Gemmata obscuriglobus: one gene and its partner. The protein of the gene in region 2 interacts with the protein of the main gene of each other region in a pairwise test. Links are inferred from orthologs where the notes say so. Each region holds a gene or a part of one and is shown on either strand. Other genes may lie near its edges.

Evidence for each region.
Region 1: the proteins of GobsT_RS34505 (region 2) and rsfS interact in binary tests that used the Escherichia coli proteins (3 or more experiments, as listed by UniProt). The link is inferred for Gemmata obscuriglobus from one-to-one orthologs.

Annotation. Positions count from the first base shown.
Region 1 is NZ_CP042911.1:6,630,799-6,645,735, reverse strand. Bases 1-2,836 are described here. They hold rsfS (ribosome silencing factor), read right to left. Parts: upstream 1,711-2,836; coding sequence 1,291-1,710; downstream 1-1,290. Other genes in these bases: GobsT_RS27720 (phosphoglycerate dehydrogenase), read left to right, coding at 2,146-2,836; argS (arginine--tRNA ligase), read right to left, coding at 1-1,113. Outside these bases: more of GobsT_RS27720, read left to right, coding at 2,837-3,156; GobsT_RS27715 (ABC transporter ATP-binding protein), read left to right, coding at 3,231-4,157; GobsT_RS27710 (ABC transporter permease), read left to right, coding at 4,975-7,824; GobsT_RS27705 (hypothetical protein), read right to left, coding at 7,905-9,536; GobsT_RS27700 (glycosyltransferase family 2 protein), read right to left, coding at 9,615-10,385; GobsT_RS27695 (sulfotransferase family protein), read left to right, coding at 10,539-11,810; GobsT_RS27690 (NAD-dependent epimerase/dehydratase family protein), read left to right, coding at 11,863-12,804; GobsT_RS27685 (glycosyltransferase family 2 protein), read left to right, coding at 12,819-13,790; GobsT_RS27680 (glycosyltransferase family 2 protein), read left to right, coding at 13,910-14,848. UniProt on the Escherichia coli protein: Functions as a ribosomal silencing factor. Interacts with ribosomal protein uL14 (rplN), blocking formation of intersubunit bridge B8.
Region 2 is NZ_CP042911.1:8,319,702-8,334,738, forward strand. The notes cover bases 4,898-7,833. They hold GobsT_RS34505 (ATP-binding protein), read left to right. Parts: upstream 4,898-5,736; coding sequence 5,737-6,930; downstream 6,931-7,833. Other genes in these bases: GobsT_RS34500 (hypothetical protein), read left to right, coding at 4,898-5,715; GobsT_RS34510 (DUF5682 family protein), read left to right, coding at 7,153-7,833. In the rest of the region: GobsT_RS34480 (pentapeptide repeat-containing protein), read left to right, coding at 1-218; GobsT_RS34485 (hypothetical protein), read left to right, coding at 496-1,017; GobsT_RS34490 (pentapeptide repeat-containing protein), read left to right, coding at 1,176-3,671; GobsT_RS34495 (hypothetical protein), read left to right, coding at 4,241-4,591; more of GobsT_RS34500, read left to right, coding at 4,594-4,897; more of GobsT_RS34510, read left to right, coding at 7,834-9,582; GobsT_RS34515 (VWA domain-containing protein), read left to right, coding at 9,734-10,915; GobsT_RS34520 (TIGR03009 domain-containing protein), read left to right, coding at 10,999-11,943; GobsT_RS34525 (WD40 repeat domain-containing protein), read left to right, coding at 12,042-12,947; GobsT_RS34530 (WD40 repeat domain-containing protein), read left to right, coding at 12,969-14,018; GobsT_RS34535 (WD40 repeat domain-containing protein), read left to right, coding at 14,046-14,963; GobsT_RS34540 (WD40 repeat domain-containing protein), read left to right, coding at 14,990-15,037.

The DNA of each region.
Region 1 (14,937 bases), 1.7 Mb from region 2 along the record:
TTGAGCGAACACCGTCTTGAAGTGCAGCGCCTGCGGGGCGCCCACCACGTAAAGCATGGCGTCCGGCTTCCACGTTTCGGCGCGGTACTTGATCGTGGCGAGGTCGGTGGTGGTGTACGTGAAGGCTCCGTCGCGCTTGCGGATGATCGCCGGTGGCTCCTCTTTCTTTTGCTCCTCGGGCGTTTGGGGAACGATGCCTTTCGCGTTCGGGATTACGATCGCGCCTTTACTCTCGACCGCGATGCCTTTTGCGAGCATGTCCGCGACCACACCCGCAAGCATGGGGTTGTAGAAGCTCTCGCCGAGCGCGTGATCGATCTTCACATCAAGGCGCTCGTAGATCGGGCGTAACATCTCCATGCACGCCGGCATGAAGCTCTTCCAGAGCGCGACGTTTTCGGGGTCGTTGGCGTGGAGCTTGGACGTTTCCGCGCGGCACGCCGCCATCACCGGGTTGTCCGCGCCGCCCTCTTCGTCCTCGCCTTCGGCCAGAGCCGCTTGCTTGCGCACGAAGATGTACAGGCGCAGCAGTTCGCGCACCGGGTCGGCGGCGAACGCCGCGTCGTCGCGGTGGTTCTTGTACCCGTACAGCAGGATGCCGAACTGCGTGCCCCAGTCACCGAGGTGGTTGTCCCCGATGACGGTGTGGCCCAGGAACCGCAGGATGCGCACCAGCGCGTCGCCGATGATCGTGCTGCGCAGGTGGCCGACGTGCAGCGGCTTCGCCACGTTCGGGCCGCTCAGGTCGATCACGAACGTCTTCGACTTCGCGGCCGGCGAAACCCCGAGCTTCGGGTCGGTCGCGATTTCCTGTAGGGCTCTGGCGAGGAACTCGGGCTTCAGGCGCAGGTTGATGAACCCCGGCCCCGCGACCGTGGGCGGTTCCAGCAGGTCGTTGGCCGGCAGCGCGGCGACGAGGGCCTTTGCGACCTCCGGCGGCTTCTGGCCCAGTTGCTTGCCCAGCGCCATCGCGCAGTTCGCCTGGTAGTCGCCGTTGTCGGCGTTGGCGGCGGGCTTGATCGCGCCGAGCAGGTCCGGCACCTTCGCGCGGTCCGGCGCGAGTCCCGTGAGGGCCGGCTCGAACAGCGAACGAAGTTGGGTGAGCAGGTTCATGAGGGTGCGTGGTGCCGAACGCGAGACGGTCGGTGGTTTTCGTTTCGCGCTCCGAACCTCGCGTTTCGCGTTCGGAAAAGCGACTGTCGGCCGAACGCCGACGCCCCGATAGAGGCGCGACGCGGCCGACAGGTTCGTTATAGGGACGCTCACAGGAAGTTCCTGCGGGCGGTCACGTTACTCTTCGCGCTCCCAGTCCACCTTCACGGCGTCGGCCCACAGCTCTTCGAGCTTGTAGTAGTCGCGCGTGTCGGTGTCGAACACGTGAACCATCACGTCGCCGTAGTCTTGCACGATCCACTTGCTGGCCTCGTACCCCTCGATCCCGAGCCGGGTGTCGCCCTCGGCCCGCAGCGCGGCGTCGGTCTCTTCGGCCACCGCGTGGATCTGGCGGCGGCTGGTGCCGGTGCTGATGACGAAGTAATCAAAGAGGGGGGTACTGGACCGCATGTCCAGAACGACGATGTCGCGCCCCTTGTTGTCGGCGGCGGTTCGCGCGGCAACACAGGCCCGGTGCAGGGCGCTGCTCAGGGGCTTCGCGGTCGGGGTGGGCACCGTGTCCACCGGGCTCAACGTGCTCAACGTGGCGGTGTTCAAGTGGCCTCCTTCAGGGCATGGTGACGGCCTCCGAAGGGTCGGTTCTCCGCGTGCCAACGGGTGTGAGGTGCACCGTTGTCGTGGCCCTTCCTCCGGGGGATGTTTCGGGTTCGTGCCATGCCGGCTGATATCGGGTGCGGAACTCCCGCACCTCTTGTGTGTAATATTCAGCCGGTTTAAGTCATGGGTCAAGCAAGATGGCCTCGATTCCCCGAATGCGGCGCGTCAGGCGCGCCCCAGCCCGTATTTTCGTTCCCTAACCCGAACGCCCGGAACCCGGTCGCTCGCGCGGCCTGCGAATCCGCCCGCGGCCCGCTTGGCGGTCCTGACACCGGTTCCTAAGGGCGGGTTCGTCATCTTAGATGATTCACGACCGGACACGATTCCGTATTCTGATCGCAAACCTTCTGAGACTTCTCCCGGGTCAGCCCCATCATGAGTCGCCGCGTTCTGGTCGCCCCGGCCCCGCTCCGCGAGATCGAGTTCACCTACGGCCCCATTCTACGCGGAGCGGGCTATGCTATTGAGTATCCCCCTCGCGACCACGTATTCACCGAACAGCAAATGAGCGTGCCGGAGTTGCTGGCGCAACTGCCGGGGTGCGTCGCGTCGCTCGCCGGCAGCGAGCCCTACACCCGCGAGGTCATCGCGAAGGCCGCCGAGGCGGGCCTCAAGGTGATCGCGCGGGCGGGCGTGGGGTACGACGCCGTTGACCTGCAGGCCGCGACGGACCACGGGGTCGCGGTGTGCTACGCGCCGGGCACGAACCAGGAGGCGGTGGCCGAACACGTCTTCCTGCTGATGCTCGCGCTGGCGCGCAAGCTCCGCGAGCAGGACACCGAGATCCGCGCCGGGCTGTGGCCGCGCCGGGCGGTGGGGAACCTGCGTGGCAAGACACTTGGTGTGATCGGGCTGGGGCGCATCGGGAAGGCCGTGGCCCGGCGGGCGATCCCGTTCGACCTGAAGGTGATTGCCACCGAGATCGCCCCCGACCACGCCTTCGCGGCGGCGCACAACGTCACGTTCGTCCCGCTGGAGCAACTGCTGCGCGAGTCGGATGTCGTTACGCTGCACGTGCCCAAGACGCCGCTGACGAAGAACATCATCAACAAGGACACGCTCGCGCTGATGAAGCCGTCGGCGTTCCTGCTGAACACCGCCCGCGGGGGCATCGTTCACGAGAAGGACCTGCACGACGCGCTGGTGGCGAAGACGATCGCCGGGGCGGGGCTCGACGTGTACGAGGTCGAGCCGCCGAAGACGAACCCGCTGTTCGGCCTCGACAGCGTCGTCCTGACCGCCCACACGGCGGGCGTGGACCAGCAGTCGCGCCAGGACATGGCCCGCGTGCCCGCCCAGGCGATCGTGAAGCTGCTCGCCGGGGAGTGGCCCGAGGAGTGGGTTGTCAACGCGCAGGTCAAAGAGAAGTTCTTCGCCCGGTTGTAGTGGCGTGCCGTTGGACGGCGCGGGCGCCGCGCCACGGGACCGGACCCTTCCGCACGACCGGGACAGCGCTGCCAATGTCCGAAGACGTGATTCAGATCGACCGCCTCGTGGTGCGGTATCGGGGGAAGCCCGCCCTTCAGGGGCTGAACCTGCGGGTGCCGCGCGGGTCCGTGTACGCCTTCCTGGGCGACAACGGGGCCGGCAAAACCACCACGATGAAGATCCTCACCGGCCAGGTGCCGCCGGACGCCGGGACGGCCACCATCCTGGGGCTCGACTGCTGGTCGAAGGCGACGGACCTGCGGCACCGGGTCGGGTACATGCCGGAGCGGCCGCGGTTCTACGACTGGATGACGGTCGCGGACATCGGCTGGTTCACCGCCTCGTTCCACCGGCCGGGGTTTCTGGGGCGGTTCCAGACGGCCGCGGAGCGCCTGGGGCTGGACACGTCCAAGCGCCTGAAGGACCTCTCGAAGGGCGGGTACGCGCGGGTCGGGCTGGCGCTGGCGCTGGCGCCCGAGCCCGAGGTGCTGCTGCTCGACGAGCCCACGTCCGGCCTCGACCTGCTGACGCGGCGCGAGTTCCTGGCGAGCCTGGGCGAGCTGGCGGCGGCGGGCCGCACGGTGTTCGTCACCAGCCACTCGATCGCGGAACTGGAGCGGGCCTGCACGCACGTCGGGCTGCTCCGCGACGGCCAGATGATCATGTCCACCACGCTCGAACAGGTGCGCAAGCAGGTGCGCCGGCTGAGCCTGCGGTTCACCGGTTCGCCGCCGGACCCGACCGGCCTCGGGACGCTGCTCGAGCGCTCGGCCACCGGGCGGTTCTGGCAGGTGCTGGTGCGCGACCCCGATCCCGATGCCGTGGCGGCGCTGCGGAACCGGCCGGACGTGACCGACTTCGAGGACCAGCCGGTGGGGCTGGAAGAGCTGTACGCCGCGCTCATGTCGAAGGCCCCGGAGGCCGGCGCGGTGCCGATGGTTCGGAAGGTGGGGGAGTGATGGGTAGAGTGGGGCGAGCATTCGGCCGCTGATACACAACCCTACTGTGGATGTCTGTTCCGACGAGCCGCGACCGCCAGGGAGCGGTTCCACGTATCCCGCTCCCTGGCGGTCGCGGCTCGTCAAACGTGCAGCGCGACTACGACCGCCCGCTTGGTCGGCGTTGATTCCCGTCGCCTGTGTGGTGCCTTGAGTGTGGTCCGCTCGCTCCGCGAGCGGTCGCGAGGCCGCTGTTGAAGCGATCGGTTTTGTTGGCCGCTACGGAACCCGCTCGCGGAGCGAGCGGCCCACACTCAACATCGGAACACGGACCGCTGCCATCTGTTATTAGTGGTGGTTGACTCGCGCGGTGCTGAAAGGGGCTGAAGAGGGCCGAGAGGGCGCCGCCGGAGCCGATGGGGCGCGGACTGGACATTCGCTGCCGTTTGACTGCCGATTCGCTACCCGCTCGCTGGGTGGCAGCTACCCGCGAATCACGTGTTCCAATCACGGGACGCCATCCCGGTAGTTGCCCCGGTCGCGTTCGCCTGACGGGTTGCAAGGTGTTGCGAGAATTAATCTTGTGTCCGATTGGCTCGTGCCGGCAGTACCGCGTGTGGTGACGGAATTTGGCACCGAGGCGTTCCGTTTGGCACTCGCGTGGCGGGCACGGACTTCCGGAAGCTCCGCGCGGGGGAATTAGGGTGGGGAAATACCCGATGTGCCGACGATCCGGCCGACCGCACCTCCGTGAGCGGGGAAGCCCGTTCCCGCTCCGGTCGGATTCCTTGACCCGCACCGGTGCCCGACCGCTGCCGTCCGAAAGCGAGGACGTCCGATGATCCGAGCTGTGATGTGGAAGGAGTTCCGGGAGCAGTGGCTCATCGGGGCCACGCTGGTGGTACTCGGGGGCGGGTTGCTGGCGGCGGCGGCGGTACTCGGCGAGCCGCCCAAGGCCGGCGCCGGACCGCTGGACGTGGTCGGGCTGCTCGGGCTGGGGCGCGTCGCCACCCTCATGCTCGTGGTCACCGCGGGGATGGTGTGCGGGGGCGCGCTGTTCGCCGCCGAGCGCGAGGCCGGGACCATCACCTTTTTGGAAGTGCTCCCGGGCTCCCGGGCGCGGCTGTGGCGCGCCAAGGTGGTCGCCGGGGTCGTACTCGCGCTCGTCCAAACGGTTCTGCTGCTTGCCATCGCGGCGGCCCTCGGGCTGGCGCCGCCGGGGTTCGCCGCGCGGCTCGTGGTGTACGGGCTGCTGGCGTTCGTCTGGGGCACGTTCGGCTCGACGCTCGCGCGCACCACGTTGGGCTCGGTCGGGTTCGCGGTGCCGGCGGCGGTGCTGGCCACGTTCGTCTACCTGATACCGATCAGCCTCGCGTTCGCGCCGCCGGGGGGCGGGCCGCCGCGCCCGGCCGGGTGGCTGGTGTTCGAGGCGCTCATGATCGCGACCCCGCTGGTCCTCTCGGCCCGCTGGTTCACGGCCCCGGACCGGGCGCGGCGGGCCGGAAGCGCGCGCGGGGCGCCCGGGTTCCGCGCGCTGCTGTGGCTCGGCTGGCGCCAGACGCGGCTGCTCGCCGCGGTGCTGTCCGCGTTCGCGCTCGCGTTCGGGTGCGCGCTGCTGGTCCCGGAGGCGCAACCGCTGTTCGTGTGGCCCGGCCTGGCGCTGGCCGCCGGGGCGCTCGCGGGGGTGACCGCGTTCGGCGACGAACAGGTCCACCGGACGGGCGGGTTCTGGGCCGAGGGCCGGCTCCCGGTCGGCCGCGCGTGGGCGGTGAAGGTGGGGCTGCACCTCGCCCTGGTCGCGTGGCTCCTGGCGCTCCTGCTGGCGCCGTCGGTGGTGCGGGCCGTGGCCGAGGGCCAGATGCGGTTCGGGTACGGCCGCGGGCTCGTCGCCGTGGCGCTGCGCGACCGGTTGTTCGACGAACTGGGGCCGCAGTCGTGGAAGTACCTGCTGGTGCCGGCGGTGTACGGGTTCGCGGCGGGGCACGTGTGCGGCCTGGTGTTCCGCAAGCTGGTGGTCGCGTGCGGGGTCGCGGTGGTGGTCGGCGGGTGCCTGGCGGCACTCTGGGGGCCGTCGCTGCTGGCCGGCGGGGTGCGGCACTGGCAGGTGTGGCTCCCGGCGCTCGCGCTGGTCGCGACGGGGCGGCTCGTCGTCCGCCCGTGGACCACGGACCGGCTCCTGGGGCGCGGGCCGCTGGTGCGGCTCGGGGCCGGGACCGGGGCGGCGCTGGCGGCGCTGGTCGCCGGGATCGGGTTCCGGGTGCTGGAGGTGCCGGACCGCCCCGACAGTGAGGACGACCTGGCCTACGTGGCCGCGCTACCGACCTACGACGAGAACGTGGCGGGCCGCGAGTTCCGGTCCGCCGTGGAGCGGTACTCGCGGGCGGTTCAGTACGCCGACACGGGACCCGAGGGGGCTGCCCTGGTGCGCCTGCGGCCCCGCCCCGCGGAGCGGTTAGAAGCGGCGGTGCGGTCGGGCTGGGCCGGGGGCGACCCCGAGTTCACGGCCTGGCTGGACCGGGTGTTCGCGGAGCCCCAACTGCCGGCCGGGGACCGCCCCTGGCACGCGATCGCGGAAGACGCGGCGACGAAGCCGGTCGGGCAGTTCGAGTCGCCCCGGCTGGTGAGCACCACGGCGGCGACCGCCGGGATGCTGGACGGCGCGCGGCGGATGGCGGTGGCGCTGCTGGCGTGGGGGCTGCAGGAACAGGCCGGCGGCACACCGGAGGCGTTCTGGAAGCGGTTCGTCACGGTGGTGGCGCTGGCCCGGAACATGCAAAACGGGGGCGGCGTGCTGCCGCTGACCGCCGGCCAGGACGTCGAGCGGCTGGCACTCGCGGCGGCCGAGCGGTGGCTGGAGCGGTACCCCGGCTGGGCGGACCGGCAAGCGGCGGCGGGCGGCGCGCGGGGGCCGGCCCCGGTACTCCGGGCGGCGATCCTGACCGTCACCGCCGGCGACGCGTCCCCGCTGCTGGACATGCGCCCGCACCACCTCGCCGATCGGTTCGTGCTGCGCGAGCAGATGCGCGCGCCGGTGCAGTGGCTGACGCCCGGACTCACCCCGCCCGGCGGCAACCCGGACCAGGTGGCGGCGGAGGCCGACCTGGTCGGGTTCGCGTGGGCGGTTCCGTGGGAGCGCGAGCGCACCCGGCGGCTCCTCAGCCTCGGGTTCGAGCCCCAGCCGAACGGCCTGTTCGGGGCGAGCCCGGCGCTGCTGGTCGGCCGCCCGGGGGCGCAACTGTTGTTGGTGAGAAACCGGTCGGGCGGGGACCAGACCGAAACGGACCGGGTCCTGCGGGCGACGCGCCGCGCCCTGATCCTGAAGCTCGCGGTCCGCGCGCACATGGATGAGAAGGGACTCGTCCCCGCGGCGCTCGCCGACCTGACGGCCGGGCCAACCCCGTACCTGCGGGCCTTGCCCGACGACCCGTATGCGGACGGGCGGCCGTTCGGGTACCGGGTGTCGAGGGGCGAGGTCTTGCGCGGCCCCCCGCGCAGCACGGGGCCGGGTTCCGGTCCCGGGCCGGGCCGCGGCCCGAGTGAGCAGTCGCTCGAAATCCGGTCCGGCCAAGTGCTGTTGTGGAGCGTCGGCACCGACGGCACCGATCAGGGCGGGACCGTGATCCCGGGCGGGCCGCGGTCCGAGGACATGGTGTTCCTGGTGCCGATGTTCGTTTCCGAGCCGCGGTGACGAGCCGCCACTCGAAGAACTGGCGGCTCGGACGGCAGCGTGCGTGCGCTGACCCCCGGGACGGGGTTTCTCGCGGTTCCCTAACGGGCCGCCTGTGCGGGGGCCGGTTGCGGAACGGCTTTCCCTTCGCGAATGGCGATCCGGTACCGGGGCTGCGGTGCGGACATCCACTCCGCGAACACCAGCCGCGTGATGCGCTCGCCGTGGACCACCGGCACCGGGTCCGACGACGGGTAATCGATCTCGAAGCTGAACCCGGGTTCGTCCTCATGCGCGTCCACGAACTTCTGCACCGCCCGCAGCGCGCGCGTCCACTCGCGCTCTTCCCGGGCCACCATCGTGTTGGCCTGCCAGACCTGTTCGGCCCCCAGAGCGGCCAGCGCCACCAACCCGGCGGCGAGCCCCTTCCGGACGTTGACGGCCCACGCCCCGGTCGCGTGCCACGCGGCCGACGCGGCCAGCAGCGCGAACAGAAGTGCGAAGTACGTGTAGTACGAGTTGCCGCTCAGAATCCACGAGTGCGGCCGCATGTTCATCCGCCCGAGCACGTTCATCGCCGCGTAGACGGCGTACAGCGCCACCGGCAGTGCGCAGATGAGCCGGGCCCGCGACTGCCCCACCCGCCACAGCCCCGCCGCGCCCAGCACCGTACCCGCGAGCAGGGTGGCGTAAGACACCGCGAGCGTCGGCGTGAGAACCCGCAGCCGCGACCCGGTCCACACGGTTTCGAGCACCTGCAACCGCTGCCCGCCGTAGAAGGTCTGGACCAGCGACGGGAAGAACGGCTGCACCGCCGTGAACACACCGTACCGGGCCGAGTGGGTGAGCGTCGCGGGCGTGGCCGCCTCTTTCACGATCGCGGCGTGCAGGTTCTCGGGCTGGTACTGCCCCTGGTGAACGTTCTGGTCGATGTGGTTCGCGAGCTGGTAGCCTATGAGGACGGCCGCGAACGCGGCGAACGTGCCGAACGCCTGGGGCTTCCCGACGCGCGGCGCCGCTTCGGCCGCGAGCACCAGGCCGGCGAGCACCGCGTAGACCTGCCCCAGCTCGTAGGTGAACGCGGACAGCGCGGCCAGCACCCACGCCCCGTACAGCGGCCACTGTACGTCCTTGCCGGCGCGCCCGCGTGCCGCGTAGCGCAGCACGCAACTGATCGAACCGAGCAGGAACAGCAGGAACAGCAGGTAGCCGTGGAGGTGGCCCCAGATGACCAGCTCTTGCACGCACGGGTTGAGCGCGAAGAACGCGACCGTTCCGTACATGAGCCAGTCGGACCCGCTCGTGCCGACTTCTTTCTTCGACTCGGGCGGGCGCACGAGCCCGGCCGTCTGGCGCAGGACCACGAGGAGCAGGACGCAGATGGCGCCGTGGAACCCCACGCCGAGCGCCTGGACGTAGTCGAAGTGGCCGCCCAGCGCCGCCTTTTCGGCCGCGAGCAGTGCGAACAGCACCGGGCGGAACAGGTCGGTGTCGCCCGGGGCCACCAGGCGGGTGCGGTTGTACGAGTAGGTGTGCCGGAACGTGTCGCGGAACGTGTGGTCGTTGACCGTGTCGGCGAGGTAGCACCACTGGTCCGCGCGGGGCGGGTGCCTGAGCGACGGCCCGTAGGCCACCGTCACGAACGCGAACAGCACCGCGAGGAACGCGAGGTCGCGGAACGCCTTCGGTCCGAACGTGTTACACACCCACTCCGCGAACCGCTCCTGGCTCATCTGCCCCGCTCCTTGTTTCGGGCTGTTGGGTCGGGCTGTTCGATCGCTGGCGCTAACGGCGCTGCGCCCGGGGCACCGTCAGCGCCAGCAGAAGACGTCGCGCACGAACTGGAAGTAGTACGCCGCCCCCCACTTCAGGACCTGGAGCTTGCGCTCGCCACCCAAACGCGGCGGCTCGTCGCCCGGGATCTCCGCCACCTTCAGCCCGCGCCGGGCCGCTCGTGCCGAGAGCAGCGGCTCCCAACTGATCCGCGTCCGGAACAGCCACTCGGGGGTGCGGTACCAGCGGTCCTGGTCCAGTTCCAGCTCGCGGACGATTCGCGTCCGGTACGCGCGGTAAATGACCATCGCGTCGGTGTACCGGCCGCCGTGCAGGAGGTTCACGGTGCGCGTGAACAGCCAGTTCCCGAACGCGGTGATGAGGTCGTCGTCGGCGCTTTTCGCGGGCGGTTTGTACCGCGACGCGATGACCATGTCGTACCCCTCGTCGATCTTCGCGATCAGCTCGGGGAGCAGCTCGGGGACGCTGTTGCCGTCCGGGCTGAAGGTGACGATCACGTCCCCGCGCACCTTCGGGAGCACCTCCCGGTAGGCGTGGCGGATGCCGGGCTCGCTCTGGACGTGGACCTCGTAGCCGTTCTCGCGCGCCCACTCGGCCGTGCCGTCGGTCGAGCCGCCGTCCAGGACGATCACCTGATCGACCCACGCCGCCCGGATGCGCGGCATGATCGCCTTCATGCCGACGATCTCGTTGAGCGTCGGCACGACGAGGGTGACCGAGCACGCGCGCCGGACCGCAGGCGCGGTCGGGGCGGCGGTCGGGCGCGGGAGCAGTTCGGTGGTCGCCATCGGTTCGGACCTCGCCCGCATCCGGGGTGCGTTAAGGGCGGCGGTTTATAGGTGCCGCGCGGGGGCGGGTCAACGGCAACCGCCGGGGCGATCTTGTCAGGCGTGCGGGCTGTGGTGTAACGTCCGCGTGCCCGCACCAGGGGACTTACCGGTATGCCGACCGATCCGCACCACCTGTTCCGCTACCGCCGGCCGGATTTCCTGGTGATCTCGCCGCCCAAGACCGGGTCCACGTGGCTTGCGGACAATTTGCGCCGTCACCCCGACCTTTTCGTGCCGGAAGTCAAGGAGGTGAAGTACTTCAGCTCGCTGTACAAGCGCCTCGATTTCGGCTGGTACTGCGACCATTTCGTCCATGCCGGTTCGCGCCGGGCCGGGGAGGCGTCACCGTCCTACGCGGCGCTTCCGCTGGCCCGCATTCGGCAGATCCGGGAACTGCTGCCTCACGTGCGGCTGGTGTTCCTGATGCGGGAGCCGGTGGCCCGGGCGTGGTCCCACGCCAAACACAACCACCGGTACTGCGAGGCCAACTTCGCCGCGAGCGGTCCCGGGTCGGCGACCGACGAGCAGTGGCGGACGAATTTCTCGCACGACTGGCCGCTGGTCGGGGGCGATTACTTGGGGCAGCTCCGACGGTGGTCTGCGGTGTTCCCTCGCGAGCAGATGTTCGTTGGGTTCTACGAGTCGATCGCGTCTCGCCCGGCGGACCTGCTGCGCGCCGTGCTCGCGTTCCTTGGAGCTGACCCGAACGTCGACCTGTCCGGATTTCCTGTCGCCGATCGCATTCTGGAAGGGCCGCCTGGCGTCCTGCCGGACCGGCTCGCGCCCACACTGCGCGGGCTGCTCCGTGCCCGCACGCTCGAACTGGAGGCGCTCCTGCGGGACCGGTTCGAACTGGACGTTCCGCCCGAGTGGCGGGCGGCGCTTACGGCTCCAGCTGACTTGCCGGCCGAGCCGCCCGCCGCGTTCAGCCTCGGCGCGGGAGACGCATACCTCGCCGGCGTGCTCGCCCAGGAGGAAGTGTTCGCGACCGGGTGCCGCTTTGTGCTCACCGATTACCGTGGCCACGACGTGGTGTTCTGCCGCGGCGGGTTGTACGCCGTCGCGCAGCCCGCCGATCCGCGCGCGCTGCTTGATGACGTGGCCCGAGAGAGACTGATCGCCGCCGGCGCGTGCCTCACCGCCCCGACGCTAGCGGAGCTTAAGGAGCGGATCACCGATCGGGTTCTGTCGGATGCGGCCCGACACCGGGGAACGCTGGAGCACGCGTTGGCAGGCGCCCGCGCGGATATAGCCCGCCTCGGCACACAGGTGGCGGAGCTGAACGCGCTCGCGGCGGAACTGGCGGCGGTCGCGCGCCGTCCCTCACTCGCCCGCCGCGTACTGCATCGCGTTCGCCGGGCCGCTCCGGTGAAGTGGGCTTGAATCGCGCGATTTCCTGCGCCTAAACTCTCCCACCCTCCAGGAGAACTCACGGATGAGCGAGCGCGTTTTGGTCACCGGCGGGCTCGGTTACCTCGGCAGCGTGCTGTGCGAGCACCTCCTGAGCGCCGGGTACGCGGTCACCGCACTTGACAACCTCACCTACGGGGCCGGGCAGGGGCTGTTCCACCTGTGCGCGAACCCCGCGTTCGATTTCGTCAAGGGCGACGTGCGCGACGAGGCCACGATGCGGGCCGCGCTGAAGGACGCGGACCACGTCGTTCACCTCGCGGGGATCGTCGGGGCGTCCGCGTGTGACCGCGACCCGGCGCTGACGAAGTCGGTCAACTTCGAGTCGGTGCGGCTCCTGAACAAGCTCCGCAGCCCGAACCAACTGGTGGTGTTCCCGAACACGAACAGCGGCTACGGCGCCACCACCGGCGCGACGCTGTGCACCGAAGACACGCCCCTGGAGCCGATCTCGCTGTACGGCCGCACCAAGTGCGACGCCGAGCGACTGCTGCTCGACAGCCCGAACGCGGTCACGTTCCGGCTCGCCACGGTGTTCGGGATGTCACCCCGGATGCGGCTCGACCTGCTCGTGAACCACTTCGTGTACGCGGCCGTGAAGGACGGGTACATCGTGCTGTTCGAGAAGGACTTCAAGCGGAACTTCGTCCACGTGCGCGACGTCGCCGACGCGTTCATTCACGCGATCCGGAACGGCGCGGCGATGTCGAACCGGCCGTACAACCTGGGCCTGGACTCCGCGAACCTGTCGAAGGAGCAACTCGCGTTCGCGGTGAAGAAGCAGGTGCCGAAGTTCTACATCCACTTCGCCGCGATCGGGGAGGACCCGGACAAGCGGAACTACATCGTCTCCAGTGCCCGGCTCAAGTCCGCGGGGTTCGAGGCGCAGCGCTCGCTCGAGGCCGGCATCGGCGAACTGATCAAAGGCTACCGGATGCTGTCGAAAGGTCCGTTCCAGAACGCCTGAATGGAGCCGCGACAATGAGCGAGCGAACGTCCCGGAAGCGGCGCCGCGGGGGCAACCCCTACGCTGGGCTGATTCACCTGCTGAACCAGCGCTACCACGCCGAGTGGCAGCGCGCGGAGTTGCTCCAGAACGAGCTGACCGGGCGCGAGAACTCGAAGGTCGCGCGGGCGGCGGAGTTCGTCCGGCGGTTCGTGCGCCGGTTCGTACCGCACCCGGCCGTTGTGCCGAAGGTCGTTACCGAACTGGCCGTTCCGTACACGGGGGGGGCACGCGCGGTCCCGGACGCAACGGTCAGCATCATCATCCCGTTCCGCGACCGCCCGGAACTGCTCCGCAACTGCCTGCGGAGCCTGCGGCGCAGCACCTACAAGAAGACCGAGGTGGTGCTGGTCGACAACGGGAGCGAGGACCCGCGTACCGCTCGGTTGCTCGCGGGCATCAGCGCGCAGCGGAACATCAAACTGGTCCGCTGCGACGAGCCGTTCAACTTCTCGCGGCTGTGTAACCTCGGCGTGCGAAAGGCGACCGGCGATCACCTGGTGTTTCTGAACAACGACACTGAAGTCATCACGCGCCGCTGGCTCGAACGGATGCTGGTTCTCGCGGCGGACCCGGCGGTCGGCGCGGTGGGCGCGACACTACTGTACCCGGACCGGACCATTCAGCACGCAGGGCTGTTCCCGCGGAGCGACGGGGCCTGGGTCCATCCGTACCGCGGTGAGCCGGCAGAGGCAGTGGGTGAGAACGGTGAGCTGCGTGTGATGCGGATCGTTCCCGCGGTGACCGCGGCGTGCCTGCTCGTGCGCCGGGACGTGTTCGAGTCGGCGAACGGGTTCGATGAGGACCTGCAAGACTCGCTCAACGACGCCGACCTGTGCCGGCGCCTGGGCGCGGCCGGGCGGGTAACCGTCATCACTCCGCACGCAAAGTTGTTCCACTACGAAGGCCTGAGCCGCGCGTTCAACGTCGACCCGCTGATGGCCTGAGCGAGAAGGGCCGTTGACGAGATAAACGGGATTTATAGGACGCTGAGTTAGGCGATTTTGACGGGATTCTGTCGATCCCGTCAAAATCGCCTGCGGCTGTTTCATCACGAGCACGCGACATGCGACGGTGCCTTTCGTTGATCGTTCCGACGCGCGGACGGCCCGCGAAGTTGCGCCGCATGCTCGACAGCGTGGCGGCGACCGCCTATCACCCCGAGCGGCTCGAAGTCGTTCTTGTGATCGACGCGGACGATCCCGCCAGTGCGGTAACCCACCCGCGGTTGAAGGTGCGGCACGTGGTCGTTCCGCCAGGCCGCACGATGGGCGCGCTCAATAGCGCCGGCTACGAAGCTTCGACCGGCGATTACGTCATGCTGCTGAACGACGACGTGACCGCCCGCACGCCGGGCTGGGACGCTCTCGTTTTTGGCTGCCTGCGGCGGTTCCCGGACCCGTTCGCGCTGGTTCACGTCAACGACACCCTGATGCGCGACAACCTGTGCGTGTTCCCCCTGGTGTCGCGTGCGTTTTGCGAACTGGCCGGGGGCATCTGTCCGCCCTGTTATCACCGCTACCGGATCGACGATCACATTGAGGACGCGTTCAATCTGCTCGCGGTGCTGGGCGAGCGGCGCATCGTGTACCTGCCGGACGTGATCTTCGAGCACGACAACGCGGTGCAGCACCCGGAAGCCGGGGTGGTGTACATGTCCGATCCCGCGGTTCTCGCTCTCGACGCGCCGCTGTTCGACGCACTCCTTCCAGAGCGAAAAGAGCTCGCCCTGCGGCTGCGGGCGGTGATCGAGGGCTGGACAAATTCGACCGCGGAGGGCGAGTGGCGGGCGACGCTCGCCGCGGTCGGGCATTCGTTCGACGTTCGCACGCCGGGGCGGCAAATCGTGATACGCCGACCGTGGTGGCGCCCGGTTCGGGAGAGCCTGGCGGCGCTGACGAGGCTGATCAACTGTGCCCGACGCAAGAACGCGAGCGGGTTCGTGCGGGCCGTCCGGAACCGCCTCGCGCGGCCCGCGTTGACACCCGGTTCGCGGATGGAGTAGGCTCTCACCTCCCCAAGAGTACGGACCCTCAACGTGAGCGCTACCGGTACTGCCGAAATCGCTGGCCCGCGCGGAGAACCGACTGGCGC
Region 2 (15,037 bases):
ACCTGCTGGTGCTGGTGATCGGCCTGGCCCGGGCCGGACAGCTCGACCCCGCGACCGCGGACAAGTGGGTCGTGGCCGCGAACAGCAAGGGGCCGCGGTGGAACAAGACGGTGCAGAACCACATCGCCGACTCGTTCCTGAAGTACAAGGGCGCGCAGGCCGGCGAGATCGACTGGCGCCCGACCGAGACCGTGCCGGAAGACTTCTACGCGATGTGACCGCGCCGGAGCGCGAGTCTCTGGCTACCAGACCGTCGCCCTTCCAGGGCTCTCATACACGTATCCGGTGATACTGCCGCTTGTGTTGACGAGCCGCGACCGCCAGGGAGCGGGATACGTGGCACCGCTCCCTGGCGGTCGCGGCTCGTCAACACAAGCGACACCGCAGATGGGTTCATGTATCAGACGCGTGTTGGTTTTAGCCCCAAAGGGGCGGCCGCTGAGTAGCCAGGGGCGAGAGCCCCTGGGTTCCGATCGCACCGAGTGAGGTACGCCCATGGCGAAATCCAAGGCCACACCGAAGATCCCCGAAACGCGCACGCCGTGGGACGACTTCCTCGACGCGGCGCAGGGCGTCACCGACTCCGGGGCGCTGTCGAAGGCGCTCACGATGCTCCGCGGCGAGCGGTTCCAGCTCTACGCGGACGTGCAGACCGAGTTCGTATGCGGGATCGTGCGGAGCCAGTCGTCGGCGTCGCGCGTGTACGTGTGCCGGCTCGCGCAGGACGGGCGGTACTCGTGCTGCACCCAGAACCTGATCCAGTGCGTGGTGTCGCGCGGGGCGCCGTGCAAGCACCTGCTGGTGCTCGTGGCCGGGCTGGTGAAGGCCGGACAACTCGCCCCCGCGACCGCGCTCGACTGGCTGCACAAGGCCCGCCGCATGGGGAAGACGGCGGACGGCCACAAGCCCGACAAGGACGTGGTGACCGCGACGTTCCTGAAGTACAAGGGCGCGGAGGCCGGTGAGGTGGACTGGCGGCCCACGGAAACCGTGCCCGAAGACTTTTACGCGATGTGATGTGACCGCGCCGGAGCGCGGGCCTCTGGCCCGCCTGGCTTCGCGTGTCGAGCGACGTTTCGGCGGACCGAGTTGCGATGCCACGCGCGGAGCGGCGGGCGGGACGCCCGCGGTCCCAGGGAACCGAACAAACAGTCGGAGCCTTGAAAGGTTTGCCCATGGCGAAGGCAGCGAAAGCAGCAAAAGCGAAGGCACCGACCGGCAAACTCGCCGGGCAGAAGGTCGCGCTCGTCGGCAAGTTCTGGTCCCAGCAGACGGAACTCGAACAGGCGATCAAGGACGAGGGCGGTACGCTCGTGGATGGCGAGCAGGCCGCTCCGGACATTGTGGTTCAAGGGGCAGGGACGCGCGGCAAGCCGCCCGCCGCCGTCGCGAAGATCCAGAAGCAGCACCCCAGCGTGCGGGTGCTGGATGCCGCGGGCTTCTACCAGCTCGTTCTGCCCACGGCCGACGAGTTCCTTGCAATTCTTAAGGGGCCGCGTCGCGATCACCAGTTCTGGAGCCGGATGCAGTCACGACTCAGCGTCAGCGGCGCCACGCTCGACCTGGCTGGGACGGACTTCCGCACGATCGAACTCGCGGAGGCGACCCTGTACCGCATCACCCTCGACGGCAGCGACTTCCGCAATTGCTCTCTCAGCAACGTGTCTTTTGACAAGATTAAGGGAGCCAAGTTCGACGGCGCCCGGTTCACCGAAGGCTCGTTCTCGGACGCCGAGAATTGCAGCCTTAAGAACGTCAAGATGGATGGTGTCCGCTGGAACCCAGCGGAGTTCGTGCGGTGCGACTTTTCGGGCGCGACGCTGAAGATCCGCACCGGAAGTTTCACCCGCGCGACCGATTGCACGTTCAAGAAGACCGACCTTAGCGGCGCGGAACTCGAGCAGTCGCACTTCGGCGGGTGCGACTTCACCGGAGCGGATCTGTCGCACGCCAAGCTGCAAAAGACCGATTTCACAGCCGCGAACCTCGCCGGCGCGACGTGCGTGGACGCCGACCTGCGCGGTACCAACTTCACAAACGCGGACCTGCGTAAGGCCAACTTCCGCGGTGCGAACCTCGCCGGGGCGGATCTCACCGGGGCGAACGTGGCTGGGGCCGACTTCACCGGCGCGAACCTCACCGGGGCGAAGGTGGACGGCCTCGACGCCTCGAAGGCAAAGGGCTTCGTTCACAAGCCGCCCCGCGCGGTCGGCCCGAACATGCTCGAACTCGCGAAGGCGGCGAAACAATCCAAACAGCTCACCGCGTCGATCGAGTTGGGGCTGACCGGAACGGAGCACGTCGAGCTGCACGCGTCGCTGCGCAGTTACGGCACACACCAGTACCCCGGAGGGGGGTACATGCACTACCAGCCCGAGCGCCGGCACACGTTCAGCTCTTCCGTAGACGCGCCGACGTTCGAGCAGGGGATGCTCAACCTCGTCGATCTCTGGTCGAAGGGGGCGCCGCGGCTCGGTTCGATCAAAGTCGAGAGCAAAAAGTGCCCGCTGAAGCCGAAAGAGCTGCTCGCGCTGGCCCGTGCCGCGTGGTGCGAGGCGCTGGAGGTCCCGATCCCCAGCGCCGACGAATGGGCGCGGCAGGAACAGGCGCAAACCGCGGCCGGCGACAAGGTGCGCGAACAAATGTTGACGGACCTGCGCGGCGGTAAAGCCGGGGTCGCCCGGTTCAACGCCCGCACCGACAAGGAGCGCGAGGCGCTCGGCTCGCTTCGCGACACGGACCTCAGCAACGAGAAGCTGGCCGGGGCGCGGCTCAACAACCTCGACTTGCGCGGGGCGAAGTTCGACGGCGCGATGCTGAGTGAGGCGTCGTTCTCTGGCTCCCAGATTCAGGGCGCGAGTTTCGCCGACGTACCGGCCCGTAAGGCGAATTTCGCGAGCGCCAGAGCGGCCGACGCGGTGTTCCGCGGCGCGATCCTGGCGAACGCGAACCTGCGGGCGGCTACGTTCCTGCGGACCAACTTCCAGAACGTCGATCTGACGGGTGCCGATTTCGCCTTCTCCGACCTGCGCGGCGCCGACTTCACCGGCGCGACGCTGAAAAACGCCTCGTTCTCTCAAGCGAAGTTCGACGCCGACACCAAGTTCCCGAAGGGCCTGACCGCGCCCGAAGGCGCGAACTGGGTCGGGGAAGGACCGCACCCCGGGAAAGTGGTGCCAGCCGTCGCCCTGGCGGTCGCGGGCAGCCTCGATTTCGACACGTTCCTCAAGGAACTGCCTCGGAAGGTAGATCCCTCGCGGATCGAAAAAGCGGCGGATATGCTCAAGGCGGAACGCTTCCAACTGTTCGCCGACGTGACCGACACACACCTCGTGGGCGTGGTCAAGAGCCAGTCGTACTCGGACCTGGTGTATTCGTGCCGGCTCGCGAGCGACGGCACGTTCTGCTGCGGCACGCAGAACCTGAACGTTTGCGGCGGGCTGAAGGGGGCGCTGTGCAAGCACCTGCTGGTGCTGGTGGTGGGGCTCGCGAAATCCGGGAAATTGGACCCGGCGGCGGCGGACAACTGGGTGACGGCGAGTAAGGCGCACAAGCCGACATTGAACAAGGACGCCCTGAGTGAGACCTTCTTGAAGTACAAGGGCGCGGAAGCCGGCGAGATCGACTGGCGGCCGACGGAGACGGTTCCCGAGGACTTCTACGCCATGTGATCGACTCCGCGAAGCGCGAGCGCTCCAGAACAGGTGCGTGCCATCAGCCGTTTATCTCCACGGCACACGTTCCGCGCGAGTTCGGTGGGCGAAGCGACACAGGATCGGTGATTGGTTCCCTGATACGCGATCCGTTACTGGTGTCTGTTTTGGTTTTGTCTTTGTGGCACAGACATTCCTGTCTGTGCGGCCTTCTCGCGCCGCACAGACAGGAATGTCTGTGCCACAAGAAACAGACACCACAAGCCGGACCGTGAATTAGCTCGGTGGTGCCAGTCAGCCGCTTGAACAACTTGGTGGCCCGCTGGGTCGGGGAGTGGACAGGAAGCGGCATAAGAGTGCCGTCGAGCTGGTCCGGAAGTGGCACAAAAGTGACTCGCGGCAGCAGCCCGCGAACGGCTCAACGGCGGTTACGCCCGACTCATTCGAGTGCCCTTGTTGTCGGCCCTGTTGGTGTAAGGTTCTGGTGCGAATAATCTTGTGTCGTAACGGCGGGCGTGACCGGGTGTAACGTTTCGTGTCGGCGCGGGGCTGCGACGACCGTAGAAAACGGACAAAAGGCCGGACCGATGGACGAAATCGCCGAACTCCGCGACGCCCTCGACCGGCTGCACGCCGCGATGGACGACCTCGTGGTGCGCGGGGTGCGGGCCGCGGGTTCAGCCCACCTCGCGCGCCTGACCTCTCTTCGCGACGAGTTCCGCACCGCCGGCGCTGAGCACTTGGCCGAGAAGCTGACGACGCTCGTCGATGCCGTACAGGCCGGCGAGCGGTCCGCGGCCGGGGCGCTCATGCGAGCGGTCACGACGTTCCGGCTGTTCGACCGGATGCTGACGCTCGAAGTGGCCCGCGGCGTCCTCGCGCCGCCCCCGCCGGCGCCCGAGTTCGGCGACGAAGACGCACACGAAGAGGACGCCTAGCCGTGCTACCGCCCGCCGCCGACCGCCCGAAGCTCCGCGCCACGCTCGACCAACTGTCGATCGCGGTCGAAGAACTGCTTCTCGGCGGGCTCACCACCGCCTCCGATGCGACCCGGCAGACGCTCGCCGGGGCGATGCAAGAGGCCGCCCGGATGCGGCTCCTGCGCCTCGGCGGCACGCTCCGCGTCGCCACCGACGAACTCGGCCGGTTCACGCGCCAGGAGAAAACGTTCTCGCGCCGCCGGTTCACGTTCTTCCTGAACCGCGCGTGGCTGCTCAGCCGCGGGATGATTCACGCGCTCGACGCGAGCGACGAGAAGGAGTACGACCGCCTCACCTGGGCGCCGCCGTCGCAACCGCTGCCCGCCGTCGAGGTGGTGAACCTTGGGGTCGTGAAGAAGGTCGCCGAGAACGCGTTCGCGATGTTCGAGTTCCGGCTGCGGGCGGTCGCGGACGCCGGGCCGATCAAAGCGGGACAGAAGGTGAGCTGGTCCACGGTGTTCCCCCTGAAGAAGGACCAGGACATCCCGCCGGAGGGGTTCCTCCACCTGCCGCAGAAGCAGAAGTTCTCGCCGTTCCTGTTCCTCGAACGCACCAGCCTCAACGTCACGAACGCGGCCGTGTCGGGCGACGAGGTCGGCGGCTGGAAGCTGTCGCTGACGGACCAGAGCACGGTCACGGTGGGCAAGCCGTTCGCGCAGTGGGACCGCTACCTCCAGTGGTCCGCGCCGGCCGCGGCGGAGCGCCTGGCGAAGCACGCGGCCGGGCCGCTCGACCTGGACACCGAGCTTCAGGAAGAGGTCGTGATCCGCGACTACGACATCGGCAAGCCCGGGGACGGCGACGAACCGGGCCAGACGGTGTACGAACTGACCGCCGGGCGGCTGAAGCTCCACGCGGTCGTCGGCGCGAACCCGGAAGGCAAGGCGCTGCGGGCCGCGTTCGAGGAGGTGCGCAAGGCGAAGGTGCCGAACCCGCCACTGTTCGGCGTGATGCACTACGAGCGGTGCCGGCTCGTGCTCCAGCCCCTGACCACGTTCGCCGGCGGCCCGGACTACATCACGATCTCCAAGGAGAACGTGAACAAGGCCGCGCTGCTCAAGGCGATGAACTTTACCTCGTAACCCGAACCTTCTGCGCTCAACATGGCCAAGAAACCCGTACCCGCCGCCCCGACACCCGCGCTCGCGACCGCCGCGGGGCCGGCGCCGACCGTGACGCCCGACACCGTGCTCCGCGAGCCCGCCGAGCGGCGGTACGCGGACCAGCTCGAGGCGCTGCGCCAGAACGACGCCGACACCCCGCCGGCCAACTGGAAGCTGTCGCCCCGCGCGGTGCTGGCGTACATCGTCGGCACGCCCAAACCGCTCAAAGCCACCATCAACGGTAAAGCGGTCGAGGTGCCGATCACGCGCAAGTTCTTCGGCGACGACGGGATCGTGGAGCGGTCGATCGTGACGCTCGCGTCCGAGCGCGCGCTCCTGCTGGTCGGCGAGCCGGGCACCGGGAAGAGCTGGCTGTCCGAGCACCTCGCCGCGGCCATCTGCGGCACGTCGCTGCTCACCATCCAGGGCACCGCGGGGACGACCGAGGAGCAGATCAAGTACTCGTGGAACATCGCGCAACTGATCGCGCACGGGTACAGCCCGCAGAACATGGTTCCGTCGCCCGCCGTGATCGCGATGCGGGCCGGGGCGCTCTTCCGCTTCGAGGAGCTGAGCCGCGTCGTGCCGGACGTTCAGGACGCGCTCGTGTCGATGCTGTCGGACAAGGCGGTCGCGGTCCCCGAGCTGCCCGACAACGCGATGGTGTTCGCGAAGCCGGGGTTCAACATCATCGCCACGGCCAACACCCGCGACCAGGGCGTGAACGAGCTCTCGGCCGCGCTGAAGCGCCGGTTCAACTACGTCCACATCCCGATCGTGGGCGACCAGAAGACCGAGGTGAAGATCGTTCAGCAGCGGTCGGCGGAGCTGCTGGAGCGGTACAACCTGCCGGCGAAGCTCAGCCCGCCGGTGATCGAGCTGCTGGCGACGGTGTTCCGCGAGATCCGCAACGGCAAGAGCAGCGACGGGGTGAGCATCAAGAAGCCGAGCACCACCCTCTCCACCGCCGAGGCGATCGGGGTGGCGCTGGACGCGGCGCTGCACGCCCGGTTCTTCGGTGCCGGCGAGGTGGGGCCGGCGGACATCGCCCGCAACATGATCGGCGCGGTGGTGAAGGAGGACCAGGATGACAAGAACGCGCTGAAGGAGTACGCGACCGTGGTCGCGAAGAAGCGCGGCGCGAAAGAGAAAGCCTGGAAGGAGTTCCACGACGCGCTCGTGGAGCAGTTGTAGGAGGGGAAGACAGTTTTACAGCCCACTGTCGTCGGGCAGGTCCGCGTGTTGGAACTCGAGGGGCAGTTGTGGGCAGGAAGGCAGTTTTTGACAGGATCAACAGGATTGACAAGATAAAGACCAAGACAGATTTCTTTTGTTTTTAAATCCTGTTTATCCTGTTAATCCTGTCAGAAACTGCCTTCCTGTTCTCGCACTCAGCCCTCTGCGGTGAACACTCTTATGTCTTCATCTTCTGCTACTTTGACGGACGCCGGGCTGGACCCCGCCGAGATCGCGCGGCGCGTCGACGCCGTGTTCGCGGACCCGCTGTACTGGTTCCCGGTGCGGCACCACTCGCCCACCACCGCGCGCCACGTCCAGAGCGCGATTGCCGCGCGCAGGCCGAAGGTGATCTTCATTGAGGGGCCGTTCGAGGCCAACGACCTCATCCCCTTCGTGACGGACCCGGCGACCGCGCCGCCGGTCGCGATCTACTCCTCGTACCGCGACGACGACAACGTGCTGGGGCTGAACGGCCACGTCAGCCCGGCGGCCGACATCCCGGCCCGGTTCGCGGTCTGGTACCCGCTCACGCCGTACTCGCCCGAGTACGTGGCGATGAAGACGGCGGCGACCGTCAAAGCGGCCGTGGTGTTTATCGACCTGCCGCACTACGCCCGCGTCGAGCGTCACGTGCCGGAGCCGCAGGGCCAGCAGCCGCCGCGCGAGGCGCCCAGCGTCGCGCCCGACGAGGACCGGCTCATCACGTCGAGCGGGTTCTACAAGCATCTGGCCGAGGCCGCCGGGTTCAAGAGCTGGAGCGAGGCGTGGGACACGCTGTTCGAGAACCCCGAGGGGACCGATTACGAGGCGTTCCGCCGCGAGCTGGCGACGTTCTGCGCCGCCGCCCGCGCGACCGCGGACCACGCCGCCGAGCACGCCGAAGGCACCGTCGAGCGCGAGCGGCACTTCCTGAAAGTGATCGCCGACACGCTCGCCGCGCGCAAGCTGAAGCCCGCGGACGCGATGGTCGTCTGCGGGGGCTTCCATCTGTTCCTCGACCGTGACGACAAGGCCGCGCCGCCGCCGTGTCCGGAGGGGACCGTTTACACCACGGTCGTGCCGTACTCGTACTTCCGCATCTCCGAGCTGTCCGGGTACGGGGCCGGGAACCGGGCGCCGCAGTTCTACCAGACGTGCTACGACCTCACCGCCGCCGGGCGCGCGAGCGACATCGCGATGGAGCACGCCATCGCAGTGCTGCGGACGATGCGCAAGGGCGGCGACCCGCTCTCCACCGCCGACGCGATCTCGGTCACGCACCACGCCGGGATGCTCGCGCGCCTGCGGGGCCGCGCCCACCCGACGCTCGACGACATCTCCGACGCGCTCGTCACGTGCTGCTGCAAGGGCAACCCGAACGAAGAGGGCCGGAAGCTCCGCGACGCGATGGACCAGGCCGGGATCGGCAACCGGATCGGCAAGGTCACGTCGAAGATCGGCCGGCTGCCGATCGTGAACGACTTCCACGCGCAGATCGCCGACCTCGAACTCGGCGAGGTGCTCGGCAAAGAAAAGAAGATGTCGGCGAAGCTCGACAAGCGCGACCCGCTCGCGGCGCGGCGGTCCGCGTTCCTGCACCGGGTGTCCTACCTGAAGGTGCCGTTCGCCGCGATCACCGGCACCGGCGGGGACTTCTCCGGAACGCTGTTCCGCGAGGAGTGGCACCTCAAGTGGGACCCGCGCACCGAGCCCGCGCTGATCGAGCAGAACCTGTACGGCGACACGGTCGAGTCGGCGGCGCTGAACCGGCTCCGGGAGGCGCTCGCCGAGGCCGGGAGCAGCGCCGGCCAGACCTGCGCGCGGCTGCTCGAAGCGGTCGATATGGACATGCCGGACCTCGTGTCCGCCGCCGAGGACGCGTGCGGGCCGGCGGTCGATACGGACCCGTCGTTCGCGTCGCAGGCGACCGCGCTCCAGTACCTCGGCCGACTGGAACAGTACGCCGCGTTCCGCGGGCTGCGGCGCGACGTGATCGCGGAACTGCTGAACCGCTGCTTCGACCGCGCGTGCTTCGCGCTGCCCAACGCCGCCAACGTGCCGGAAGAGGAGCAGCAGGGCGTCGTGGACGGCCTCATCGGGCTGGCCGAGGTCGTGCTGCGCGACGGCGTGCGGTACGACCGCACCCTGTTCGCACAGGCGGCGCAGAACGCCGCCGCGCAATCGACGGTCCCGTTCCTGCGCGGAGCGTTCCTGGGGCTGCTGTGCGAGATCCGGGTGATTGCGCCGGGCGTGCTCGCCGCCGAGGTGTCGAACCTGGCGCAGGCGTCCACGGAGGTGATGGTCACGGCGGGCGACCTGCTCGACGGGATGCTGGCGGTGTCGCGCACGTCGCTGATGCTCGGCGCCGACGCGCTGGTCACCGCAATCGACGACCTCTTGAAGGCCGCAGAATGGGACCCGTTCCTGGTGATGCTTCCGCGGCTCCGGGCGGCGATCGAGCGGCTGTCGAACCCGCAGAAGGACGCGCTCGCGGCGACCGTCGCGCGGCACTACGGGCTCGACGGCTCGACCGACCTGCGCGCCGTCAGCGGGAGCCTGGGCGCGACAGCACTGGTGGCCCGGCTTGATGCCGCGGTGGCCGCAACATTGCGGAACTGGCCGTTGTGATGAAGACATGTTTCACCGCAGAGGGCACGAGAGGGCGCAGAGAGAAAGAAGGCTCGGCTTCATCACGCCGTTTCTCGTTTTCTCTCTGCGCCCTCTCGTGCCCTCTGCGGTGAAAATCGGCCTTTCGAGTGCGACCATTGGGAGCGCGAACGTGACAACCGGTAACGAGAGCGACGCCGGTCCAGTACCGGCCGACCCGCACACCCTCGCGCGCTGGCGCCTGGTGCTCGGCAAGACCGCCGAGCAGCACGGCATCAACTGCGGGGGCGACGGCGACGCCGAGCGGGTGGAAGAGCTGGTCGGGTTCCTGTTCGAGCCCGGCGGTGATGGGAACGGTGGCGGCCGGGGCGGGCGCGGGCGTTCGGCGTCGCGCGCCGGCGGCAGCGGCGGCCCGCAGCTCACCGTCCCGGACTGGGTGGACGCGGTCAACGAGCTGTTCCCGAACCAGTCCAAAGAGGTGATGCAGCGGGAGCTGGTCAAGCGCCGCGGGATCGCGGAGCTGATGGAGAAGCCCGAGCTTCTGGAGAAGATCGAACCGAACCTAGAGCTGGTGAAAACGCTGCTCACCCACCGCGGGCTGTTGAACGAAAAGACCCGCGTACTGGCGCGCAAGATCATCGAGCAGGTGGTCGAAGAGCTGAAGCGGAAGATGCAGGTTCAGGTCGAGCAGGCGATCACCGGCGCGATTCGTCGGGATCGGCACTCGCCGCGGAAGGTGTTCCGCAACCTGGACCTCAAGACCACGCTGCGCCGGAACCTCAAGAACTACAGCGCGGAGAAGGGCAAGCTGCTGGTCGATCAGGTGTACTTCTACGCCGCCGAGCGGAAGAAGAAGCCCTGGCACGTGATCGTGGTGGTGGACCAGTCCGGGTCGATGCTCGAGAGCGCGATCTTCTCCGCGGTGATGGCGAGCATCTTTGCCGAACTGCCGGCCGTGAAGACCTCGCTGGTGCTGTTCGACACCGAGGTGGTGGACCTGTCGGACCAGGTGGGGCAGCCGGTGGACGTGCTGCTCTCGATCCAGCTCGGCGGCGGCACCGACATCACGAAGGGGCTGATGTACGCGAACGAGCTGGTGCGCCAGCCGCAGCGTACCATCGTCGTTCTCATCACGGACTTCTACGAGGGCCGACCGGAGGCCGATCTGGTCGCGCAAACGCGGCTGATGGCCGACGGCGGGGTGCGCATGATCGGCCTGGGCGCGCTCGGGTACGACGCCCGACCGTCGTACAACAAGGACACCGCCGGGAAGTGCCGCAAGGCCGGGATGGACATCCTGGTCTGCACGCCGGAGAAGCTCGCGGAGTGTATGGCACAAATCATCCGCGGCTGATCTTTCAAGTGTCGGAGTGGCGGGTATAGTCTCACGCCAGCCGCGGGCGCGCCGGACGCGTCCGTACCGAATCGGAGGTGCGCGTGCGCTCAGTCGCCATTCTCTTCGCCATTTCGCTCATCGCCGCCTGCCCGCCGCGGCGCGGGCGGGTTGTGTACGTCCCGCGGTGCCCGCAACCTGCGCCGGTGGTCATCAGTGACCCCGTCAGCCCGCCAGCGACCCAGGTGGAAGAGCCGGCGAAGCCCAAAACGGCCGAAAAGCCCGCGGAGCCCGTTGCCCCGCTGGTCGCGGAACACCTGAAGGCATGGGAAGAGAAGACCGCCGCACTGACGAACGTCCGGGCCGAGGTCGGGCTCACCCGCACCGACAACGTGAGCCAGAAGTCCACAGCCTACAGCGGGCAGGTGCTGTGCATGAAGCCCAACTGTGCCGTTCTGCGCCTCAATAATGCCGCGGACAAAACTGGCACCGACTACGAGGCGTACATCTGCAACGAGACGGCGGCGTATTGGTACAGCGGGCTCGCAAAGACGGTGACCGAGTTCAGGCGCCCCCCTGCTGATCAGGCGGCAGACGCGGTGCCGGATGATAACCCCGTCCGTCGGTGGTGGCGGTCACGCCTGCACGAACCGGCTCAGCTCCTCCAGCGCATTCCGCTGCAGTTCTTTACGCGCGTCAAGGCGAGTGAGCTGCAAGAGCGACTCGACATCTCCGTCTACAAGACCGACGAGAATTACATCTACCTGGACATCAAGCCGCGGCTCGGCAAGGACCAGCACGAGTTCAAGCACCTACGATTGGCCCTGTACGGCACGGGACCGGCTACCGCAAAGGTCGCCTACCTGCCGGCCCAGGTGTATGTGCTCAAGCCGAACGACGACACGGAAGTGTGGAAGTTCACAAACCCCCAGGTGGATCTTCCGGGCGTGGAGCCGAAGCACTTCCAGTACGTCGAGATCAAAGAGGAAGGGTGGAAGCTCTTCAAAGCCGATGGAAGTACGAGTGAGACCGAGGAGCCGAAACCGTAGTGGGTGTAGTGCCGCGGTCCGAGGGCGGGTGCCCTCGGGGCTACCGTGAGGGCGAAGGGCGCTCCAGGCTGTCGAGCGCGGCTCCGGTGAGGGTGGCGATGCGGGTTCTCGACGCGGGCGCGAACGGGGCCGGGGCGGTGTGCTTCTCCCCGGATGGGCGAACCCTGGCCGTCGGCGACCGGGCGGTCGTTGTGTTCTCGCTGTTCGATGACCGACGCTTGCCGGTCCGGCTCCGGACCGGTGCGGTCCGCCAGCTCGCCTTTCACCCCCACCGGCCGCGGCTGTTCGCGCTCGCCGGTAACGACTTCCGGGTCGACGACATCGACGGCAGCGGCTTCCGCCCGCGGTTCCAGCGCCTAACTTACGCCGATCGGTTCGCGCTCGGCACCGACGGCGGTGCGGTGCTCAGCGGGCGGTTCGACCTGGAGCGGAACGGTTCCCGCCTGCGGCGGTATGCTGATGTCTCCAACGCGATCGATACGGACTGGCCGGCCGACCCGACCGGCGACGGGAACCTGCACTGGGGCCTGGCCTGGGTTCCCGGTACCGACCGCTTCGCGGTTGCGGAGTGGGAGGGCGAGTTTCCCGAATACCGCACCGCCGTGACCGTCCGCGCCGCGGCAACCGGCGGGGTGGTCGCGAAAACGGTGTGGGGCTCGTCGGCCTGCACCCTGGCGGCCGCGCCGGACGGGACGCTGATCGCGGCTGCGAAAGCGGTACTTGCGGCCTGGCCCGGGGGCGACCTCGCCCGCCCGCCGCGCACGATCGCCAACGACAGCCGGAAGCACTTTACGGGTATCGCGTTTCACCCGTCGGGCCGGTACCTCGCGGCTACCAGCAACGACGCCACCGTGAAGCTGTTCGACACCGCCGCCTGGGAGGTTACGCACACGTTCACTTGGGCCGTCGGGCGGATGCGGTCGGTCGCGTTCTCGCCCGACGGCGCGCTGGCGGCTGCGGGTAGCGACACCGGCAAGGTCGTGGTCTGGGACGTGGACCTCTGACGTGGTACCGTTTAAATAACGATGTTTACACTCAAATCCGATCTGGCGCCGGAGAGCGGTTCACGGAGACCGGCCCGGCTCGCGTTCTCGCCCGACGGTACCGCTCTGCTCGCGTCCGTCGGGGATCGCGTTCAAGTGTGGCCGCGGTGGCTCGACCGGACGCCGCGCCCGGTGGTCACGAATGAGGGCGCGCTGGAGCGGGTGGCGCTGAACCCCGACGGATCGCTCGTATACCTCTATCGGTCCGGGAACAGCTTCACCGACGTACTCACCGTCGCCACCGGGACGACCAAGGGGGCGGGGCTACCTAAGGATGCCCCGTCGTGGGCGCATTTCGACGCGACCAACGGGTTCTTTTTGGTGTCCCACGGGCAGGGTTGGCTCACGCGGTACGACTACGCTCCGGAACTCAAGAAAAAGGTGCGCAAAGCGTGGGCGCTGGCGCGGTACTCCGAAGACACCGGCCGGCACCGCCGCCCGCTCGGGTCACACTACTGGTTCGGTGCGATTTGCGGTCCGGGCGGTGTCTTCGTGGCTCTGGAGTACAAGTTCGGTGGTGGCGAACCGTTTCACGGTCTCACCGTGCGTTCAGTGGCGGACGGTTCGGTTGTGTTTCACCGCGCGCTCAAGTCGAACGAAGCGAGCAAACTACTCGGTAAGGCCGGCATGGCGCTCGCCGTCCACCCCACGGGCGGGTACATGGCATACCCGGACGGTCCTGACGTGCGACTGCGGGCGACGGCCGAGGGTGTGAAGGTGCGGGCGAAGGTTCCCGTTCTGAAGAAGCCCGAGGCAAAACAGGCCGCGGCGAAAGCCACCGCGAAAAAGGCCAGAAAGCCCAAGCCGCCGCCGGAGGTGACCGCAGTGGCGTTCAACCCCGCGGGCACGGTTCTGGCGGCGGCAAGCGAGAGCGGGGCCGTGACGCTTTACGACACGCAGTCGTGGAAGGCCGTCGGAGCGTTCGACTGGAAGATCGGGCCGTTGCGGGCCGTGTGTTTCAGCGCCGACGGAACCCGGGCGGCGGTGATGAGCGACGACGGAACCGTCATGGTGTGGGACGTGGATGTGTGACCCGAGGTCGGAACCGGAAGAGCCGTCGTGCGCATTATTCAGAGTTCCACCTCGCGCCCGCTGGACCGACTCACAATCGGCCCCGGCGGCTTGATTGTGGCGGCTTACAGTCAGTTCACTGCGGCTGGCGGCGCGGAAGCGTGGGACGCGAGCACCGGGGCACCCGTGTGGAGAATCGCGTTCGAACTGGATGCGTTTCGGTACTGCTCGTTTTTGCTCGGCGGTGCGTACCTCTTCGTCTCCAATTTCGAGTGCGATCGGCTGTTCGCACTGCCTCCGGGAAGAGAACCCGTTGAAGTGTCGCAAACGAAGGGGGGGAACGAAAATGCCGCTGCTGACGACCGGGTAATTGTGGCGCGGGGGGGAGTGGCCCCGGCCCTGTCGTGCTGGGGCGTGCCGGACATGAATGTCCGGTGGGTTCGCGACCGTGAGGACCGCTGGAACTCTGACACGTATTTTGGCTCGGTTGCTTTGGCTCCGACTGGAAACCGGTTCGCACTTTCCGTTTACGAAGGGCTCGCGTACCCGAAGCAATCCGTTCAGGTTCGCGACGCCGCGGGCGGCGAACTCCGGGTGTCCGTTCCGATGGATTCGGCGAGCCCGGTTCGACAACTCGCGTTCACTGCCGACGGGGTGAAACTGCTGGTTCGTACCGATAGCCGCAAGGTTCAGATGTGCGACGCGATCACCGGCGCTCCCGTGGGCGAGTTGGTTCACCCCGGACGGTCGTTTGTAACCGGTATCGCGGTTCACCCCGGCGGAACTGTCGCATGTACCCGAAACGATGGCACGGTCACGCTTTGGGACACTGAGAAAGGCAAGCGGGCCCGCACCTACGACTGGAAGGTCGGGAAGCTCGTGTCGGTAGCGTTCTCGCCGGACGGCGCGCTGGCCGCGGCCGGCACCGAGGACGGCAAGGTGATCGTTTGGGACGTTGACCTCTGACCGCCCGTCGCACATATCATGAGCGGATGCTGATCTGGAAAGCGCACTCGCGGCCCATTGATGCGCTCGCGTTC